Regions from separate parts of the Actinoplanes sp. NBRC 101535 genome, predicted to be linked through region 2. Evidence: riboswitches for the same ligand, from Rfam matches in the RefSeq annotation. Region 2 holds a riboswitch; the other holds the start of a gene.

Region 1 (9,312 bases), on a different contig from region 2:
GAGTTCATGGTGCTCCTCGGCCCGTCCGGCTGCGGCAAGTCGACGGTGCTGCGCATGATCGCCGGGCTGGAGGACCCGACCGAGGGCGATATCCTGCTCAACGGCGATCCGGTCCTCGACCTGGCGCCCCGCGACCGCAGCATCGCCATGGTGTTTCAGGACTTCGCGCTCTATCCGCACATGACCGTGGCGGAGAACATCGGCTTCCCGCTCAAGCTCACCGGCGTCGACCCCGGCCCCCGCCAGGACCGGGTCGGCTCGGTCGCCGGCGCCCTCGGCATCGGCGAGGTGCTGGGCCGCAAACCCGCCCAGCTCTCCGGCGGGCAGCGCCAGCGGGTCGCCATGGGCCGCGCGATAGTGCGTCGGCCGGGTATCTTCCTGATGGACGAGCCGCTCTCCAACCTGGACAGCGGTCTGCGCGCCGAGCTGCGGGCCGAGATCACCGGCATGACCCGCGAGCTGGGCGTCACCACCATGTATGTCACCCACGACCAGGCCGAGGCGCTCACCATGGCGGACCGAGTGGCGATCATGCGAAGAGGCGTGCTGCAGGACGTCGGCACGCCCACCGAGGTCTACCGCGCGCCGGCCACGCTCTACGTCGCGGCGTTCCTCGGCTCGCCCCGGATGAACCTGCTCGAGGCGTCCGTCTACGTCCACCTGGATCAGTACATCGCGCTGGCCTTCGGCGAGCAGGCGCTCTATCTGCCGTGGAACGATCCGCGGGCCCGGGCGGTGGCGCGCTACCACGGTGAGCGGATCGTCGTCGGCATCCGGGCCGAGGCGCTGGTCCCGGTGACCCCGGAGACGCCCGGACACGTCCTCCGCGGCCACATCAGGTACCTCGAGCACCACGGGCACGAATCGCTGGCGTACCTGGACGTCGGCGCCACCGCGATCGTGGTGGACGAGATGAGCGCACCGGCGCCGGCCACGGCCGCCGGCGGGGCGCTCAGGCGGCTCGGCGGGCGGCTGCAACGGCTGACCCGCCCGGGGCCGGACGAACAACCGGGCACGGAGGCCCGCGCGACCCGCGCGAGCATCCTCAACGACCTGGGACGGCACCATCGCAGACCGGCGGAGTTGGCGGTGCGGCTCGCGCCGTACCCGGCCGTCTCCCCGGGGCATCCGCTCGCCGTCGCGGTGCGGATGGACGCGATCCACTTCTTCGACGAGACGGGTGATCGAATCGATGTCGGCCGGCGATGAGAACAGTGCGGCGCGCCACTTCCGGGCGGGATCACCGATGGCTTCTGCCACCGGCCGGCCACAGCGCGTAGGCTGCACGACGGTGGAGGAGAGGATCAGCCCGCGGGTGCGTTCGGCTGCCGATGGGCAGTCGCGGTCCGACGGTGCCTCCCTCCGGGTGGGATCGGTGCTTCTGGACCGGCCGTTCGGGCAGACCGACATCACGGTGCTCCGGCACGCGGTGACCCGGGCGCTCACCCACGTGGCACTCGACAGCGACCGGGTGCACGGCTACGTCCTGTCGATCAACGAGATCATCACGAACGTGGTGCTGCACGCCGGCGGCACCGGCCGTCTGGTGCTGCGGGTCGAGGACGACTCGGTGTGGTGTGTGGTGACCGACTCCGGCGCGGGCATCCCCGGCGACCGTCTCGAGGAGCCGCAGGCCCCCGATGGACTGGACATCGGTGGTCGCGGACTGTGGTTGACGCACCAACTGTGCGACGAGGTGACGACCGCGACAGGGCCCATCGGTACCTCGATCGGATTGCGGATGGCTCTTGAAGCCGTGCCTGATTCCTCGAGAAACAGCAGGTCGGCCGACCGGTAAACAGTCGGGAAAATGTGAACCCGCCCTTCCGCACTCACCGGTCTTGGGGTCCGGCTACATTGGGCGCGTGCTCGGACTTCCATCTCAGGTGACCGCGTGTCTCTTCGATCTCGACGGCGTGCTGACGCAGACCGCGCTGGTGCACGGTGCCGCGTGGAAACAAACGTTCGACTCGTTCCTGGAATCGTGGTCGGAACGTCATGACCAGCCGTTCGTCCCCTTCGATGCGGGCGTCGACTATCACCGATACGTCGACGGCCGGCAGCGGGCCGACGGTGTCCGCAGCTTCCTCGCCTCACGGGACATCACCCTGCCCGAGGGCGATCCGGACGACGGCCCCGACCAGGAGACCGTCAACGGCGTGGGCAACCGTAAGAACCTGCTCGTGCTGCAGAAGATCAAAGAAGGCGCCGTCGAGGTCTACCCCGGATCGGTGGAGTACCTGAAGGCCGCCAAGGCCGCCGGTCTCCGCCGCGCGGTGGTCTCCGCGAGCGCCAACTGCAAGGACGTCCTGGAGGCCGCCGGCATCGCCGACCTCCTGGAGGTCCGCGTGGACGGTGTCGTCGCCCGCGAGCTCGGCCTCCCCGGCAAGCCCGCCCCCGACACCTTCCTGCTCGCCGCGAAGCAACTCGGCATTCCTCCGGAGAACTGCGCGGTGTATGAGGATGCCCAGGCCGGAGTCGCCGCCGGGAAGGCGGGCGGGTTCGGCATCGTGATCGGGGTGGACCGGGTGGGCCAGGCCGAGGCGCTGCGTGAGCACGGCGCCGACGTGGTCGTCACCGACCTCTCCGAGCTTTCGTAATCTTTCTCAAGACCTCCTCTTTCAGTAACGAGAGGCACGATCGTGATCCGTGAACGGGCCTACCCCGTCGACCCATGGCACATCCGGGAAACCCGGCTCGACCTGGACCTGTTGGCCCAGTCGGAGTCGGTGTTCGCTCTCTCGAACGGCCATATCGGGATACGCGGGAACCTGGACGAGGGCGAGCCGCACGGCCTCCCCGGCAGCTACCTGAACTCGTTCTACGAGCTTCGCCCGCTGCCGCACGCCGAAGCCGGGTACGGCTTCCCGGAGTCCGGCCAGACGATGGTGAACGTCACCAACGCCAAGCTGATGCGGCTGCTCGTCAACGACGAGCCGTTCGACGTCCGCTACGGCGAGCTGCGCTCCCACGAGCGCTGCCTGGACATGCGGGCCGGCACCCTGGAACGGGTCGTCGAGTGGGTGTCCCCGTCGGGTCAGGGCGTGCGGGTGCGTACCGTGCGCCTGGTCTCGTTCACCCAGCGCGCGGTCGTCGCCTTCCTCTACGAGGTCGAGCCGCTGGACACCTCCGCCCGGCTGATCCTGCAGTCCGAGCTGGTGGCGAACGAGCAGCTGCCGCCGATGAGCAAGGATCCGCGGGTGGCCGCGGTGCTGGACCGCCCGCTGCAGGCCGAGGAGATGCTCGAGCAGCCGACCGGTGGCATCCTGCTGCACCGGACCAAGGCCAGCGACCTGCGGATGGCCGCGGCCATGGAGCACTCGGTGGAGACGCCGGGCCGGCACGCCATCACCACCGAGGGGCACCCGGACTGGCTGCGCACCACGGTGGCCTGCCGCCTGGAGCCCGGCCAGAAACTGCGCGTCGTCAAGATCGCGGCGTACGGCTGGTCCAGCATGCGCTCCCTGCCCGCCCTGCGTGACCAGGTGGGTGCGGCCCTGGCCAGCGCCCGGCTGGACGGCTGGGACGGTCTGGTGCAGCAGCAGCGCGAATACCTGGACGCGTTCTGGGACCACTCGGACGTCAAGGTCGAGGGTGACCCCGAGGTGCAGCAGGCGGTCCGCTTCGGCCTGTTCCACACGCTGCAGGCCGGTGCCCGGGCGGAGAAGCGCCCGATCGGCTCCAAGGGACTGACCGGCCCCGGGTACGACGGCCACACCTTCTGGGACGCCGAGACGTTCGTCCTGCCGGCCCTGACCTACACCCAGCCCGCCGCGGCGGCGGACGTGCTGCGCTGGCGGCACTCGACGCTGGACCTGGCCCGGGAGCGGGCGCAGACCCTGGGTCTGCAGGGCGCCGCCTTCCCGTGGCGGACCATCCGCGGCCAGGAGTGCTCCGGGTACTGGCCGGCCGGCACCGCCGGTTTCCACATCGGCGCCGACATCGCCGACGCGGTCCGCCGGTACGTGCAGGCCACCGGCGACTACGACTTCGAGCGTGAGGTCGGCCTGGAACTGCTGGTGGAGACCGCCCGGCTGTGGCGCTCGCTGGGTCACCACGACCGGCACGGGCGGTTCCACATCGACGGTGTCACCGGGCCGGACGAGTACACGGCCGTGGTGAACGACAACATCTACACCAACCTGATGGCGCAGCAGAACCTGATGACCGCGGTCGAGGCCTGCAAGCGGCACCCGGACCTGGCGCGCAAGCTGGGTGTGGACGACGAGGAGACGGCGTCGTGGCGGGACGCGGCGGCGGCCGTGCACATCCCGTACGACAAGGAACTCGGCGTCCACCAGCAGTGCGAGGGCTTCACCCGGCTCTCGGAGTGGGACTTCGACGGCACCCCGCCGGAGGCGTACCCGCTGCTGCTGAACTTCCCGTACTTCGACCTGTACCGCAAGCAGGTGATCAAGCAGGCCGACCTGGTCATGGCGATGTACATCCGCGGTGACGCGTTCACGCCGGAGGAGAAGGCGCGCAACTTCGCCTACTACGACGCGCGGACCGTCCGGGACTCGTCGCTGTCGGCCTGCGTGCAGGCGGTGCTGGCGGCCGAGACCGGGCACCTGGAGCTGGCGCACGACTATCTGGGCGAGGCCGCCCTGATGGACCTGCACGACCTGCACCAGAACGCCCGGGACGGCGTGCACGTGGCGTCGCTGGCCGGGTCGTGGATCGCGCTGGTCGCCGGTCTCGGCGGCATGCGTGACTTCAACGGTCAGCTGTCGTTCGCGCCGCGCCTGCCCAGCCGGATCAACAACCTGGAGTTCTCGCTGCTCTGGCACGGTCTGCGGCTGCGGGTGAACGTCACCGCGGAGGAGGTCACCTACTCCCTGCGCAACGGCGGCGGCTCGGCTCGGCTGACGCTGCACCACCACGGCAAGGAGATCGAGGTCACCCAGGTCCGCCCGGTGACGATGGCGATCCCGCCGGCCCTGCCGGTCGGCCCCGCGCCGGTTCAGCCGGCCGGACGGGCCCCGGTGCGCCGCGCGGTGCACTGACCCCGTACCACGAGAAAGCCCCCGTTCCTCGCCGGCAGCGAGGGACGGGGGCTTTTCGGTGGGTCTGTCAGAGCATCGAGACGTGCACGTGGTCGGTGTGGTCGCTGACCCCGTGGTACTGCTTCCAGCCGCTGGCCGGGAACCAGATCTGCTTGTACCAGATCACGTAGTAGATGCCGAGTGCGTCGGCGTTGCGGACCAGGAAGGCCGTCAGGTCGTTGCCGTACTTCATCATCTTGTCGTTGTGCGCCGACGAGAATCCGCTCTTCTGCAGCGACCAGTCGCAGGCCCGGCCCTTCGGGTGCTCGAACGGGCCACCGGTGCGGTGACATCCGACGAACAGGTCGAAGCCGGCCTTCTTGGTCTCCTTGTACATGTTGAGCGTGCGTTTCGTGATGCAGCCGCTCGTGGTCGGGTCGTCCTGGTTGCAGCTCTCCGCGGAGAAGCCGCCCTGGGCGTTGCGGGGTGCCGCCTTGGCCGTCGCCGATTTCGCGGCGACGAAGCCGTCGGTGATGGTGCTGTTGATCCCGGTGCCACCGCCGAGGAGCGTCAGCTGCTTCTCGGCCGCTTCCTTCTGCTTCTTCTGAACGGCGAGCTGTTCCTGCTCGTTCTTGAGCTCGGCGTCCAGCGCGGTCTTCTTCGCGGTGATCTCTTCGAGGGCGTCGTTGAGCTCACTCAGCTTGCTGTCGTGCAGCCGGTTGATCTCCTCCAGGGAGACCGCCTTGCTCAGGAAATCGTTCGACGTGTCCGCGCTGAGCAGGAAGCCCAGGGCGCTCACGTCGCCGGTCATGTACTGCTGTTTCGCGATCGAGTTGACCTCGGGAATGAGGACGTCCCGGCGTGCCTCGGCGGCTTTGATGCCGGAGGCGAGTTCCTTCTGGTTCTTGACGGACTTGGCCACGGCTGCCTTGGCGGAGACGTAACGCCGGTTCGTCGACTCCAGCACGGTCGACAGGTTGGCGTCCTCGTCCTCCTCTTCGGCCGTGGTGCTGCCGCCGGGTGCCGCGGAAGCCGGGGCCACGGGGCCCACGAACATCGCGGTCGCCATCAGCGGCGCCAGGGCGAGTGTCAGCCACCGGCGGGGACGTGCGGTCATCAACATTCCTTCCTTGTCACCGCCGACCGGGTTAGCTGACGGGTTCGGGACGGAAGCGATCCCTACCGCCGTTGTCAGGCGGATTCACCCCAGTGACCTGGGTCCCCGGCTCGCCTGGGAGGCGATTGGGCGGCGGCCTGCCGGCAACTCGGGGGCGGTGCCGTCCTGGCAGGACCGGCGCCGAGTTTACCTGAGATATCGCCGTGGATCAGGCTCTGAGAACGGCGAAATGCGTTACCTCACAATGACTTTCGGTAATCGAATCACCTCATGTCGTCACCCCATTGCGGTGCGTACGAGATCTGTCGATCCTTGGCCCGAGTGGGTATGGTCGGACGCGGTTCCCGTATGGGAGCCGCCGCCTAATCGCCACCCCCCGGCGAACCGGGGAACCATTTTCCTCGGGGTGAATCCGCGCCAGCGGTAGGGATTTCCTTCGTCCCGAACCCGTCAGCTAACCCGGTCGGCGGCCGACGGAAGGAATTACCTGTGCAGCAACCGACTGCGCGGCGATTCGCCCCGATCACGGCGTTACTGGTCGCCGTGTGCGGGCTGGTGTTCGCCGCGTCCCCGGCCTCTGCGGCCCCGGGCGACTCCGGCGACGACGGCGAGGGCGGATCCAAGTCGCTGATCGAGCAACTGGAGGACGCCTCCAGCGGCTACGTCAAGGCCAAGGCCGACCTGAAGAAGTCCAAGGAACAGCAGGTCAAGCTGACCGCCGAGGTCAAGCGCCTGGACACCGAACTCGGTCCGAAGCAGGCGGTGCTCGACGAGATCGCCCGGCAGGCCTACACGAACGGCCGGCTCGGACCGCTGACCGCCCTGATCGGTGCCAGCTCGACCGGCGGATTCGTCGACCGGGCGGAATCGCTCGCCACCGTGGCCTCGAAGCAGAACCAGGCGATCGAGGACCTCAAGACGACCCGCGACACCCAGGCCAAGGCCAAGACCGCGATCGACGCCGCCGTGCGTGACCAGGCGAAGCAGGTCAACGTCATGGCCAAGAAGAAGGTCCAGGCGGAGACCGCGCTGAAGAAGGCCAACCAGGGCGCCGACGCCTCGTCGAGCAGCGACGGCGGCAGCGGTGACAGTGCCACGGCGGATCCGGCGCCCAGCGGATCCGGCAGCGGGTGCACCGAGGACGACCCGACCACCGGTGGTTGCCTCACCCCGCGCACCCTGCACGCTCTGAAGCAGGCGAAGAGCGACGGTTTCACCAGGTACACCAAGTGCTTCCGCGAGCAGAACAGCGGTGAGCACCCCAAGGGCCGGGCCTGTGACTTCTCCGCGGAGAAGGGCACCTTCGGCGGCGACGCCACCGGTGCCGACAAGACCTACGGCAACAACCTGGCGAACTACTTCATCAAGAACGCCGAGGCCCTCGACGTGCTCTACGTCATCTGGTACCGGCGGATCTGGCTGCCGAGCAGCGGCTGGAAGTCGTACAGCGGGGCCGGTGGCGATCCCTCGAGCGACCACACGAACCACGTGCATCTCTCGGTGAACTGACCGACCGGCCCCACGGCGAGGCCTTCGTGCGCTACTTGCGCATGAAGGCCTCGTACTCTTTCATCACGTCGTCGGTGGCGCCGTCCGCCCGGATCTGGCCGGACTCGAGCCAGATGCACCGGTCGCAGGTGTCCCGGATCGACTGCTCGCTGTGGCTGACCAGGAAGACCGTGCCGGCCTCGGCGCGCAGCTCACGGACCCGCTGCTCGCTGCGGCGGCGGAACTTCGCGTCACCGGTGGCCAGCGCCTCGTCGATGAGCAGCACGTCGTGCTGCTTCGCCGCGGCGATCGAGAACCGCAGCCGGGCGCCCATGCCGGAGGAGTACGTCCGCATCGGCAGCGAGGCGAAGTCGCCGCGCTCGTTGATGCCGGAGAACTCGATGATGCCGTCCTTCTTGGCCTTCACCTCGGCGGGTGACATGCCCATGGCCAGGCAACCCAGTTCGACGTTGCGCTCGCCGGGCAGCTCGTTCATCAGGGCGGCGTTCACACCGAGCAGCGACGGCTGGCCGGAGGCGTAGATCGAGCCGCGGGCCACCGGCAGCAGGCCGGCCACCGCGCGCAGCAGGGTCGACTTGCCCGAGCCGTTGCTGCCGATCAGGCCGATCGCCTCACCCCGGTACGCCACGAAGGTCACCCCTTTGACGGCGTGCACCTCCCGGACGTTGGCGGGGGAGGAGCCGGTCACCAGTCGCTTGAAGCTGGCCAGCGGGCTGCCGCTGCCCGCGGCGGCGGAGCTGTTGACCTTGTAGATGACGTGTGCGTCGTCAGCGACGACGGTGGGGATCCGATTGTCAGCCACGGCCGTAGCCCTTCTCTCCGCGCCAGAAGTACACGTAACCGCCGAGCCCGACGACGACGCTCCAGATGGTCGCGCCGATCCAGAGGCTGGTGGGGGTGCCGGCCAGCGGCACGTCCTCCATCAGCGAGTGACGCATCAGCTCGATGAAGATCAGCATCGGGTTCGACTCGATCAGGGTGAGCATCCAGCCGTCGATCTTGTCGTTCTCGGTGAACATGGTCACCGGGTAGAGCACGGCCGAGCCGTACATCCAGAAGCGCATGATGAACGGGATCAGCTGCTTGACGTCGCGAAGCTTCGAGCCGAAGCGCGCGCCGGCCAGGGCCAGGCCGGTGTTGAACACCGACTGCAGGAGCAGCAGCGGCACCACCAGCAGCCACTGCCACGTGATCGGCTCACCGGTCAGCAGCACGATGGCCATCAGCACGCCCAGTGCCACGATGAAGTTGCGGATCTCGACCAGGGCCACCGACAGGGGCAGGCTGGCCCGGGGGAAGTGCAGCGCCCGGATCATGCCCAGGTTGCCGGTGATCGCGTTGATCCCGGACTGCACGATCGACTGGGTGAACTGGAAGACGAAGACCCCGATGCACAGGTACGCGGGGAAGTTGTCGACATTCTTGCTGGTGCCGATGATCACGCCGAAGATCACGTAGTAGACCGCGGCGTTGAAGATCGGTGTGAGGACCTGCCACACGGCGCCGAGCTTGGTGCTGCCCAGTGATGAGGTCATCTTGGCGCTGGCGTGCGCCCCGATGAAGTGCCGGTAGGACCACAGCTGGCGCGTGTACTCCGGGAGGCTGGGGAGCCGTCCCGACGCGGTGAGGCCGTTGCGCCGGGCGAGCTCCTTGAGGGAGATCCCAGCGCCGGCCTCGGCGACCGCCGTCTCTGGCATGGAG
Region 2 (9,312 bases):
GGTCTTCATCGCCGACTACGTACTGGCCGGATACGGCACCGGTGCGATCATGGCGGTGCCCGCACAGGACGAACGCGACTGGGCGTTCGCCGAGGTCTTCGAGCTGCCGATCATCCGTACCGTGCAGGCTCCTGAAGGTTTTGAAGGGGCTTTCACCGGCGACGGTGTGGCGATCAACAGCGACTGGCTGGACGGCAAGGGCGTCGCCGAGGCCAAGGCCGCCATGATCACGTGGCTGGAGGAGAACGGCAAGGGCACCGGCGCGACTACCTACCGCCTGCGGGACTGGCTGTTCAGCCGGCAGCGCTACTGGGGCGAGCCGTTCCCGATCGTCTACGACGAGACCGGACTGCCGATCGCGCTGCCCGAGTCGATGCTGCCGGTCGTCCTGCCGGACACCGACGACTTCTCGCCGCGCACCTTCGACCCGGACGACGCGGACACCGAGCCGGAGACCCCGCTGTCCCGCAAGAAGGACTGGGTGCAGGTCGAGCTGGACCTGGGCGACGGCCTGAAGACCTACACCCGCGAGACCAACACCATGCCGCAGTGGGCCGGTTCCTGCTGGTACGAGCTGCGCTACCTGGACCCGAAGAACGACAAGGCCCTGGTCGACCCGGACAACGAGGCGTACTGGATGGGCCCGCGTTCCGAGGGCGACCCCGGCGGCGTCGACCTGTACGTCGGCGGCGTCGAACACGCCGTGCTGCACCTGCTGTACTCCCGCTTCTGGCACAAGGTGCTGTTCGACCTGGGCCACGTCTCGTCGTTCGAGCCGTTCAAGAAGCTGTTCAACCAGGGCTACATCCAGGCGTACGCGTTCCGCGACGCCCGCGGCATGATCGTTCCCGCCGACGAGGCCGTCGAGCGCGACGGCAAGTGGTTCGTGGGCGACCAGGAGGTCTACCGCGAGTACGGCAAGATGGGCAAGGGCCTGAAGAACGTCGTCACCCCGGACGACATGTGCGAGCAGTACGGCGCCGACACGTTCCGGGTGTACGAGATGGCGATGGGCCCGCTGGACGTCTCCCGCCCCTGGGAGACCCGTGCCGTCGTCGGCTCGCAGCGCTTCCTGCAGCGCGCCTGGCGTCTGGTGGTCGACGAGGAGACCGGCGGCGTCCGCGTCACCGACGAACCGCTGGACCCGAAGAGCCGCAAGGTCCTGCACAAGGTCATCGCCGGTGTCCGTGAGGACATGGACGAGCTGCGCTTCAACACCGCGATCGCCAAGCTGATCGAGCTGACCAACACGCTGACCCCGCTGTCCACGGTGTCGCGCGAGGCGATCGAGCCGCTGGTCCTGATGATGTCGCCGTTCGCGCCGCACATGGCCGAGGAGCTGTGGGGCAAGCTGGGCCACGAGGGCACGCTGGCCTACGCCGACTTCCCGGTCGCCGACCCGGCGCAGCTGGTGGCCGACGCCATCACGTACCCGGTACAGGTCAACGGCAAGGTCCGCGGCCGCGTCGAGGTCTCCCCGGACACTCCGGAGGCCGAGGTCCGCGAGCAGGCCCTGGCCGCGGTCGCCGAGGTGATCGCCGACCGTACCCCCAAGAAGGTCATCGTCGTCCCGGGACGACTGGTGAGTGTCGTCATCTGACGAACGTCACGAAACAGCCCGTCGCGTACCCTCGCGGCGGGCTGTTTCTGTCAGGGGCCGGTGCTTGGATGTGCGGGTGTCGATCAGTGAGCGGGGGCTGAACCGGGCGACCCTGGCCCGGCAGATGCTGCTGGAGCGTGCGCGGATCCCGGCCCCGGAGGCGGTGCGCCGGCTCGTCGGGCTGCAGGCGCAGGCGCCTGCCACGCCCTACCTCGCGATCTGGAACAGGGTGGCGGGCTTCGACGGCGACTCCCTCGACGAGGCTTTTCTCTCCGGTACGCTCGTGAAGGCCACCCTTCTGCGGATCACCCTGCACGCCGTCCACGCCGACGACCATCCGTTCTGGCACCGGGCCGTCCTGCCGGTGCTGCGCGGCGCCCGTCTCGGCGACACCCGATTCACCCGCAGCGGCCTCACCGTCGCCGACGCGGACGCCCTGCTGCCCGAGCTGATCGACTTCGCCGCCCGGTCGCGCACCCCGGCGGAGATCGAGGCCATGCTCGCCGCCCGTCTCGGCGGTGAGCGCCCCGGGGTGTGGTGGGCGTTGCGCACGTTCGCGGCCCTGCACCACACGCCGACCGGCGGCCCGTGGTCCTTCGCCTCCCGGGCCTTCCACGCCGCTCCCGTTCCGGGGTCGGCCTTCCACGCCGCTCCCGTTCCGGCCTTGTCGCTGGAGTCGTCCCGCGTCGCCCCTGATCCGGTCCTGTCGGTGGAGTCGTCCCGGGCCGTTCCCGGCTCGGGCCTGTCTGCGGAGCCGTCCCGCGACGAGGCGATCCAGCGGTTGGTGTTGCGCTACCTGACCGCTTTCGGTCCGGCGACCATTGCCGACATCCGCCAGTTCACCCTGATCCCGGCCGCGGATCTGCGCGCCGCGGTGCTCGCCCTGGGCGATCAGCTCACTCATCTGCCCGGCAATCGGCTGTATGACGTGCCGGGCGCCCCGCTACCCCCGGAGGACGCGCCCGCCCCGCCCCGGCTGCTGCCGATGTGGGACAGCATCCTGCTGGCCTATGCGGACCGGTCCCGGGTGATCCCGCCCGGCTACCGCCGACTGGTGATCCGGATGAACGGCGATGTCCTGCCCACCCTGCTCGTCGACGGCTACGTGGCGGGCGTCTGGCGCGCGGTTCCCGGCGGCATCGAGGCGACGGCCTTCCACCCCCTGTCCCGCCCGGTCTGGGACGCGCTGGCCGCGGAGGCTGCGTCCCTGTCGGCTTTCCTGGCGGCCCGGGAGCCGCTGGTCTACAGCCGTTACGCCCACTGGTGGTCCAAGCCGCTGCCCGCTGCCGAGGTTCGCCTGCTTCCCGCTTACCCATGAAAGAAGATCCGGACCGGCACGGGGCCGGTCCGGATCTTCGAGGGTTTGTCAGGCTGCCGCGGTGGCCACGACCGGGGTGGCGGCGGCGCGGCGGGAGGTGTAGCGCCAGCGCAGGACGATGGCGGTGGAGAGGGCGAAGCTGATGGCCGCGGGCGCCAGGGTGGCTGCGGACATGTCGCCCGGGCGGGCGGCCGCGGCGCCGATCACGGCGTAGGTGACCGTGGACGGGATCGCGGCGATCGTGGTGCCCAGGAGGTAACGCTTGCGGCAGACGCTGGTGGTGCCGTAGGCGTACCCGACAAGACCGAACGGAGCCAGCGGCAGGAAACGGACCAGGAGCACAGCGGAGAGCCCGCGGTTGTTCAGCCAGCCGTCCAGGCGGTCCAGTCTGCTGCCGGCGTGTGCCTTGAGCGCGCCCCGGCCGGCCCAGCGGCCCGCGTAGTAGGTGGCGGTCGCGGCGATGATCGCGGCGGCCATGGCGGCGATCGCGCCGGTCGCGGCGCCCAGGAGCAGGCCGCAGAGCAGCGTGATCGCCGTGCGGGGGACCAGGACCGACAGGAGCAGGCCGCCCACCACCGCGACGGCCGCCGGGGCGCCCATGCCCAGGCGGTCGACGTTGTCACCGATCTCGCGGAGCGGGAGCATCGCGGCGGCGGCCGCGAGGCCACCCACCACGACGCCCAGCGTGGTGAAGCGGAGCGCCCGGCGCTTCCAGCTCATCGGGGCAGCCTGCGCGGCGACCGGGCCGGCCTGAGGGTCCGCGGCGATGCTGGTGACCTGCGGGGCGGCCGGAGCCGCCGAAGAGTCCGCGGCCACACCGGCGCCCCGCTGGGCGATCAGGATGTCGGTCATACAGGCTTACCGTCCCCACTTCATCGTCGGTCCAGGATCCGTCTGTCAGGCCGGGCTCGCCGCGGCGGCGAGCCTCTCCCCCCTGAGCCGTTCGGCCCAAGCATCGTCGAGGGGCGCAAGCCTATCCGCGCCGGTGGACCAGCGCAGGAGCAGATCGGCTATAGCTGGGTTGCGAGCCAGCGCCGGACCGTGCGAGTACGTGCCGAGGATCTTGCCGGCCCAGGCGCCCTCGGTCTGGTCGCCGTTGCCGATGCCGGCGGTGACCTTGGCCAGGGGTGTCGCGTTCGGCCCCAGATGGGTACGCCCGCCGTGGTTCTCGAAGCCGGTCAGCGCGGGCAGTCCGAGCCGCGGGTCGATGTCACCGCGCAGTTCGCCGACGGCGCGGGTCGGTCCCCGGTCCGAGTACAGGTCGAGCAGGCCCAGACCGGCGCACTTCTGCCCCTTCGCGAAGAAGGAGTGCCCGAACAACTGGTACCCGGCGCAGATCGCCAGGACGGCCGCGCCCTGGTTGACGGCCCGGTGCAGGCCGCCGTCGGTGATCAGGCGCTGGGCGGCCGCGGCCTGCGGTCCGTCCTCGCCGCCACCGATCAGGTAGACGTCGGCCGTGGTCGGCATCTGCTGATCGGAGCGGACCTCGTAGGTCTCCACCGGGATGCCACGGGCGGCCGCCCGGTGCGCCAGGATCAGCAGGTTGCCCCGGTCGCCGTAGGTCGAGAGCAGATCGGGGTAGATCCACACGATCCGCAGGGACTCAGTTGACACGGTCCAACTCCGCTCGGATGTCCTGGAACGCCGTGTAGTTGGCGATCACTTCGAGGCGGCCGGGCGGAACACTCGCCAGCGCCTCGTCGAAACTCTGTACGTGCCGGAACGGCACCTGGTTCACCTGCAGCCGGACGGCCAGGTCGTAAGCACGGTCACCGGTGATCAGCACCGGACGGCCGTCGCGCAGCGGCGAGAAGTCGACGTCGTAGAGCCACGACGTGTCCATGCCGTCGGGGTCGCGGGCGTTGATGGAGAGCAGTGTGGGCGCCTGCTCGGCCATGTCGAAGGCCTCCAGCCAGCTGGCCGGGTTCTTCGCCAGGAGCAGGCGGATGTTGCGGCCGTCCCGCTCGACCTGAGCGTACCGGCCGGCGATGGAGGTCACCCGGGCGAGCCGGGGGAGTGCCTCTATCGGGCGGACCCCGAATTCGGCGGCGACGGCGAGCGCGGTGGCCGCGTTGCCGATGTTGACCCGGCCGGGCAGCTGCAGCTTGACCAGGTGCCAGTCGCCGCGCGGGTCGATGACGCCCTCGTCCTCGACCGACCACTGCGGCTTCGGCCGGCGCAGCGGGCAGCCGGTGCACCACCAGTCGCCGCCGGAGCGCTCGATCGGGTGGCCGCTCTCCGGGCAGACGAACGAGTCGTCCTGCCAGCGCTGGCCGGCGCTGAACCAGGTCACCTGGGGGCTGCTGCTCGCGGACCAGACCACCATCGGGTCGTCGGAGTTGGCGACCACCCGGATGTCGGGGTGCTGGCCCAGGGTGGTCTTCCACATCTGCGCCATCATCGCCACCTCCTTCGCCCGGTCGAGCTGGTCACGGGAGAGGTTCAGCAACGCCACCACCCGGGGGCGGGTGGCCTCGATGACCTGGGCCATGTAGTGCTCGTCCACCTCGAGCACGGCGAACGGGGTGTGGCCCTCCTTCGCCAGCGCCGAGGTGTGGCCGGTCGGCATGTTGGCGCCGTACGAGTTCGTGGCCACCCGTCCGAGCACGCCGATGGCGGCCGCGGTGAAGCGGGTGGTGGTGGTCTTCCCGTTCGTCCCGGAGACCAGCGCCACGGCCCGGCCGGACGAGAGGTGGGCCAGCAGGTCAGGGTCGATCTTGAGGCCGATCCAGCCGCCGATCACCGAGCCGTCGCCGCGTCCCGCGGCTCTGGAGAGCGCGGCCGCGGTCTTCGACGCGGTGGTCGCGACCTTGGCGATGAGTGGCAATTTCCCGTCCGTCACGCCAGCGAGGGTACCGGAAGCCGTTGTTACGTCGCGTGGCCGGAACGGCTCGATCAACGGGTGTCGGGGGGTCGGCTGAACGGGCGGAGGCATTTCCGCCGGTCGGGGCAATTCGGTGTTTCGAACGGGTGACGGTCTCGGTTTTTATGTGTTCTGGTTCACCCATTGATTTATACGGATCGTACTGAACTGCTCACTTGAGGTAGCGGCATTTGTCTCGTGGCGGTAACAAAATGGACAGTGACCACTTTCGACGTCACGGAGAGTGGCGGAACTGGTGCTGACGATCATGGAGTTGTTCGGGTACCAAGGTGTGGCCGGGGGCAACCGCTCGCCGGTCGTACCGAACCGGTTCACGCCGAGCCCTGCCCCGGGTCGGTCGGTGCGACAGAGGAACCACTGCATGACACGAACAAGGCATTCGGGGGCGGGGACGGGGGAACCAATACCGGTCCTCCGCGTCACCGCCACATCCGGCGGCGAGCGGGGAAGACCTTGGGGTGAAGCCGCCTTGTGCGGCCGGGCAACCTTCCCGCCCGAACCCGACAGCTAACCTCGCAGGCGTGCCGGAGGGATATCTCTACCGTGCACGAATACAGAGCGCGTCACCGCCAGGCCCGTCGTCGTACCGTCGTCGGTTCCGGCACTGCCGCACTGTCCCTGGGCCTCTGCCTCTCCGCCGGCCAGCTCATGGCCGGGTCGGCCGCCTCGGCGGCAGCGACGACGACCGAGGTCGCACCGACCACGGTCACTCCGGTCGCGGCGACCACCACGGTGGCCACCGCGAAGGTCACGCCCAAGCTGACCGCCAAGGCGGCCAGCAAGAGCATCAAGTGGGGATCCGCAGTCAAGGTCACCGCCAAGGTGATCGACCCCAAGACCGGCAAGGTCGCCAAGGGCACCGTCCGTCTGCAGACCCTGTCCAGTGGCAAGTGGAAGACACTGGCCACGAAGACGAGCAGCAGCGGTGCGGTCACCCTCTCCGCGAAGCCGAAGACCACGGCGTACGTGCGGACGATCTTCACGGGTACGGGCTACAACCAGGTCTCCACCGACAAGGTGAAGATCACGGTCAAGGCGAGTGGCGCGAAGATCCTCGCTGAGGCGAAGAAGCACAAGGGCGCGCTGTACAAGTACGGCTCGTCCGGGCCCAAGCGCTTCGACTGCTCGGGGTTCACCAAGTACGTCTACAAGAAGGCGGCCGGCAAGTCCCTGCCGCACAAGGCGAACTCCCAGCAGAATTACGGCAAGAAGGTCGCCAAGAGCAACAAGAAGGTCGGCGACCTGATCGTCTTCCGTAACGGGTCGTACGGGTACCACGCCGGCATCTACGCCGGTAACGGATACATGTACGACTCGCCGCACTCGGGCGCCCGGGTCGGCAAGCACAAGATCTGGAGCAGCAACTACGTCGTACGCCGACTGGTGGCATGACGCTCCCCGGTGCCCGTTCGGCGCAGTAGCGCAGCGGGTGCAGTAAGTAAGGTGTAACCGGTCAGGCGGCGTGGTGGCGTGCCGGCCGTGGTGAAGTACGCGTTGTGGGGCCGTGACCTGGTGGGGTCACGGCCCCACGCGCGTTTCCGCCCTTCTGCCGCCGCCTGCGTCGGCCGGGCCCGCTTTCACGGTGTACGCCGTCCCGCGCCGTCCCGCACCGTCCCGGCTTCCCGCCTCACGCCGTGGCCGCGACCGAGTCCGAGACCCTAGTTGTAGCCGACGGCTGGGCAGGCTCGGCCGTCGTCGGTGGTTCTTGTGGGGCGGTCGGGGAGCCGTGGGTGGCGGCTCGGGTGGCTTGGCCGTCGTGGGTGGTTGTTGTGAAGTCGCAAGCCAGCCATGGCCGACGGCTGATCTAGACACGTTTCGTGGTCAGGGTGCGAAGCCCATCCGCGTGGTGACTTCGGGCGCGCTGGACGCCTGAAATCACCACGCCCGTGGTGGTGTGGTGATTACGGGCGCGCTGGACGCCTGAAATCACCACGCCCGTGGTGGTGTGGTGATTACGGGCGCGCTGGACGCCTGAAATCACCACGCCCGTGGTGGTGTGGTGATTACGGGCGCGCTGGACGCCCGAAGTCACCACGCCCGTGGCGGTGTGGTGATTACGGGCGCGCTGGACGCCCGAAGTCACCACGCCCGTGGCGGTGTGGTGAATACGGGCGGGATGGGCGGCTGAACTCACCACGCGGACCCTGATGACGAAACATGTCTAGCCCCGGCCGTCGCGGATGGCTTCGCTGAGCCCGCAAGTTAGCCGTGGGCGACGGCTGACCGGGTCCGGCCGTCAGCCACGCCTCCTCGGCGCCCGCAAGTCGGCCGTGGGCGACGGCTGGGTTCGGTCGGGTGGAGGGTCGGGGTTGCCCTTGGTGACGTGTGGGCTCGCAGGGGTGTGGGCTTGCGGGGCGGGGCGGGGCGGGGCGGGGCGGGGCGGGGCGTCGAGGGGCGGGGCGGGTGAGAGGGCTCCACTTCGCTCCACTGGAGGGGGTGGGGGGTTTGTGGCGTCCCTCCACTTTCCTCCCGGGGGGCGCGGCGGGCGGGTGTGGGGGGTGGAAAGTCGGGTTGGAAAGTGGGTCATACGGGACTGTGAGCGCTCCATGTCGGAAACCGGACGGAGTGGATCATGGAAGAGCGCTCCACTGCGCTCCACCGCCTGTGAACAGGGATTACGTCCGCGAAAAGGCCTCGCGAGCGGCTGCTTTCGGGTTGCAGGTGGAGGGAAGTGGAGTAGAGTGGGGCGCAGTGGCAGGACCGAGGAACGAGACGGGACCTGCCGGCCCGAGTTGACAGGTGGTCCGACTCCCTCCGCGAAGGAGCGGAACGCCACGGCAAGGGGGTTGGGGCCGGATGTTCCTCGGCACACACACCCCGCGCCTCGACGAGAAGGGCCGGCTGATCCTCCCGGCCAAGTTCCGTGACGAGCTGGCGGGAGGTGTCGTGATCACGAAGGGGCAGGAGCGCTGTCTTTACGTGTTCCCGATGCCGGAGTTCCAGCGGATCGCCGGTCAGCTACGTGAGGCGCCGGTGACCAACAAGGCCGCCCGGGCTTACGGCCGGGTGTTCTTCGCCAGTGCTCACGACGAGGTGCCCGACAAGCAGGGGCGGGTGACCATACCGGCCCACCTGCGCGATTATGCGAGCCTCGGGCGCGACCTCGTGGTGATCGGGGCGAGCACTCGGGTCGAGATCTGGGACAAGCAGTCCTGGGAGGACTACCTCGCGGCGAGCGAGCAGGAGTTCGCCGACATCGAGGAGGGGGTGCTGCCCGGCGGACTGTAGGGCGTGCACTCGGTGGGCCTTTGTGACCGGCCCGGACGCCACTGCTGCCGTACCTCGAGATCTCCAGCCGCTCCCGCTCCTGGCGCCTCTTCCCCGGCGCCAGGCGCGTGTCCGAGCCCGGTTCATTGGGCATAGGACATGAGCGGATGGGGATCTGGTGGTACGGAATGGCGGCCGGGCCGGTGTGGCACGGCAAGAGCCGGGTGAGACGCAAGATGGTGGGGCAATGGGGGTCGTCATGGGGGAGCCGCGGGGCACGCACGTGCCGGTGCTGCTCGAGCG

The links. Region 2 has a riboswitch for cyclic di-AMP ahead of QSK32_RS11140 (C40 family peptidase). Riboswitches for the same ligand answer to the same signal wherever they lie in the genome.
Region 1: another riboswitch for cyclic di-AMP. It lies ahead of QSK32_RS31280 (coiled-coil domain-containing protein); the one in region 2 lies ahead of QSK32_RS11140 (C40 family peptidase).

Annotation. Positions count from the first base shown of each region.
Region 1 is NZ_BSSY01000013.1:207,187-216,498, forward strand. Features, by position in the region: gene QSK32_RS31255 (ABC transporter ATP-binding protein) at 1-1,209, shown strand, start outside; gene QSK32_RS31260 (ATP-binding protein) at 1,367-1,798, shown strand; gene QSK32_RS31265 (beta-phosphoglucomutase family hydrolase) at 1,866-2,600, shown strand; gene QSK32_RS31270 (glycoside hydrolase family 65 protein) at 2,643-5,006, shown strand; gene QSK32_RS31275 (coiled-coil domain-containing protein) at 5,074-6,102, opposite strand; cyclic di-AMP (ydaO/yuaA leader) riboswitch at 6,108-6,244, opposite strand; cyclic di-AMP (ydaO/yuaA leader) riboswitch at 6,452-6,587, shown strand; gene QSK32_RS31280 (coiled-coil domain-containing protein) at 6,592-7,611, shown strand; gene QSK32_RS31285 (ABC transporter ATP-binding protein) at 7,643-8,413, opposite strand; gene QSK32_RS31290 (ABC transporter permease) at 8,406-9,308, opposite strand.
Region 2 is NZ_BSSY01000003.1:465,148-474,459, forward strand. Features, by position in the region: gene leuS (leucine--tRNA ligase) at 1-1,600, shown strand, start outside; gene QSK32_RS11120 (winged helix DNA-binding domain-containing protein) at 1,677-2,918, shown strand; gene QSK32_RS11125 (TVP38/TMEM64 family protein) at 2,967-3,770, opposite strand; gene QSK32_RS11130 (type 1 glutamine amidotransferase) at 3,816-4,532, opposite strand; gene QSK32_RS11135 (MurT ligase domain-containing protein) at 4,522-5,745, opposite strand; cyclic di-AMP (ydaO/yuaA leader) riboswitch at 6,216-6,339, shown strand; gene QSK32_RS11140 (C40 family peptidase) at 6,346-7,194, shown strand; gene QSK32_RS11145 (hypothetical protein) at 7,607-7,936, opposite strand; gene mraZ (division/cell wall cluster transcriptional repressor MraZ) at 8,599-9,030, shown strand; gene rsmH (16S rRNA (cytosine(1402)-N(4))-methyltransferase RsmH) at 9,257-9,312, shown strand, end outside.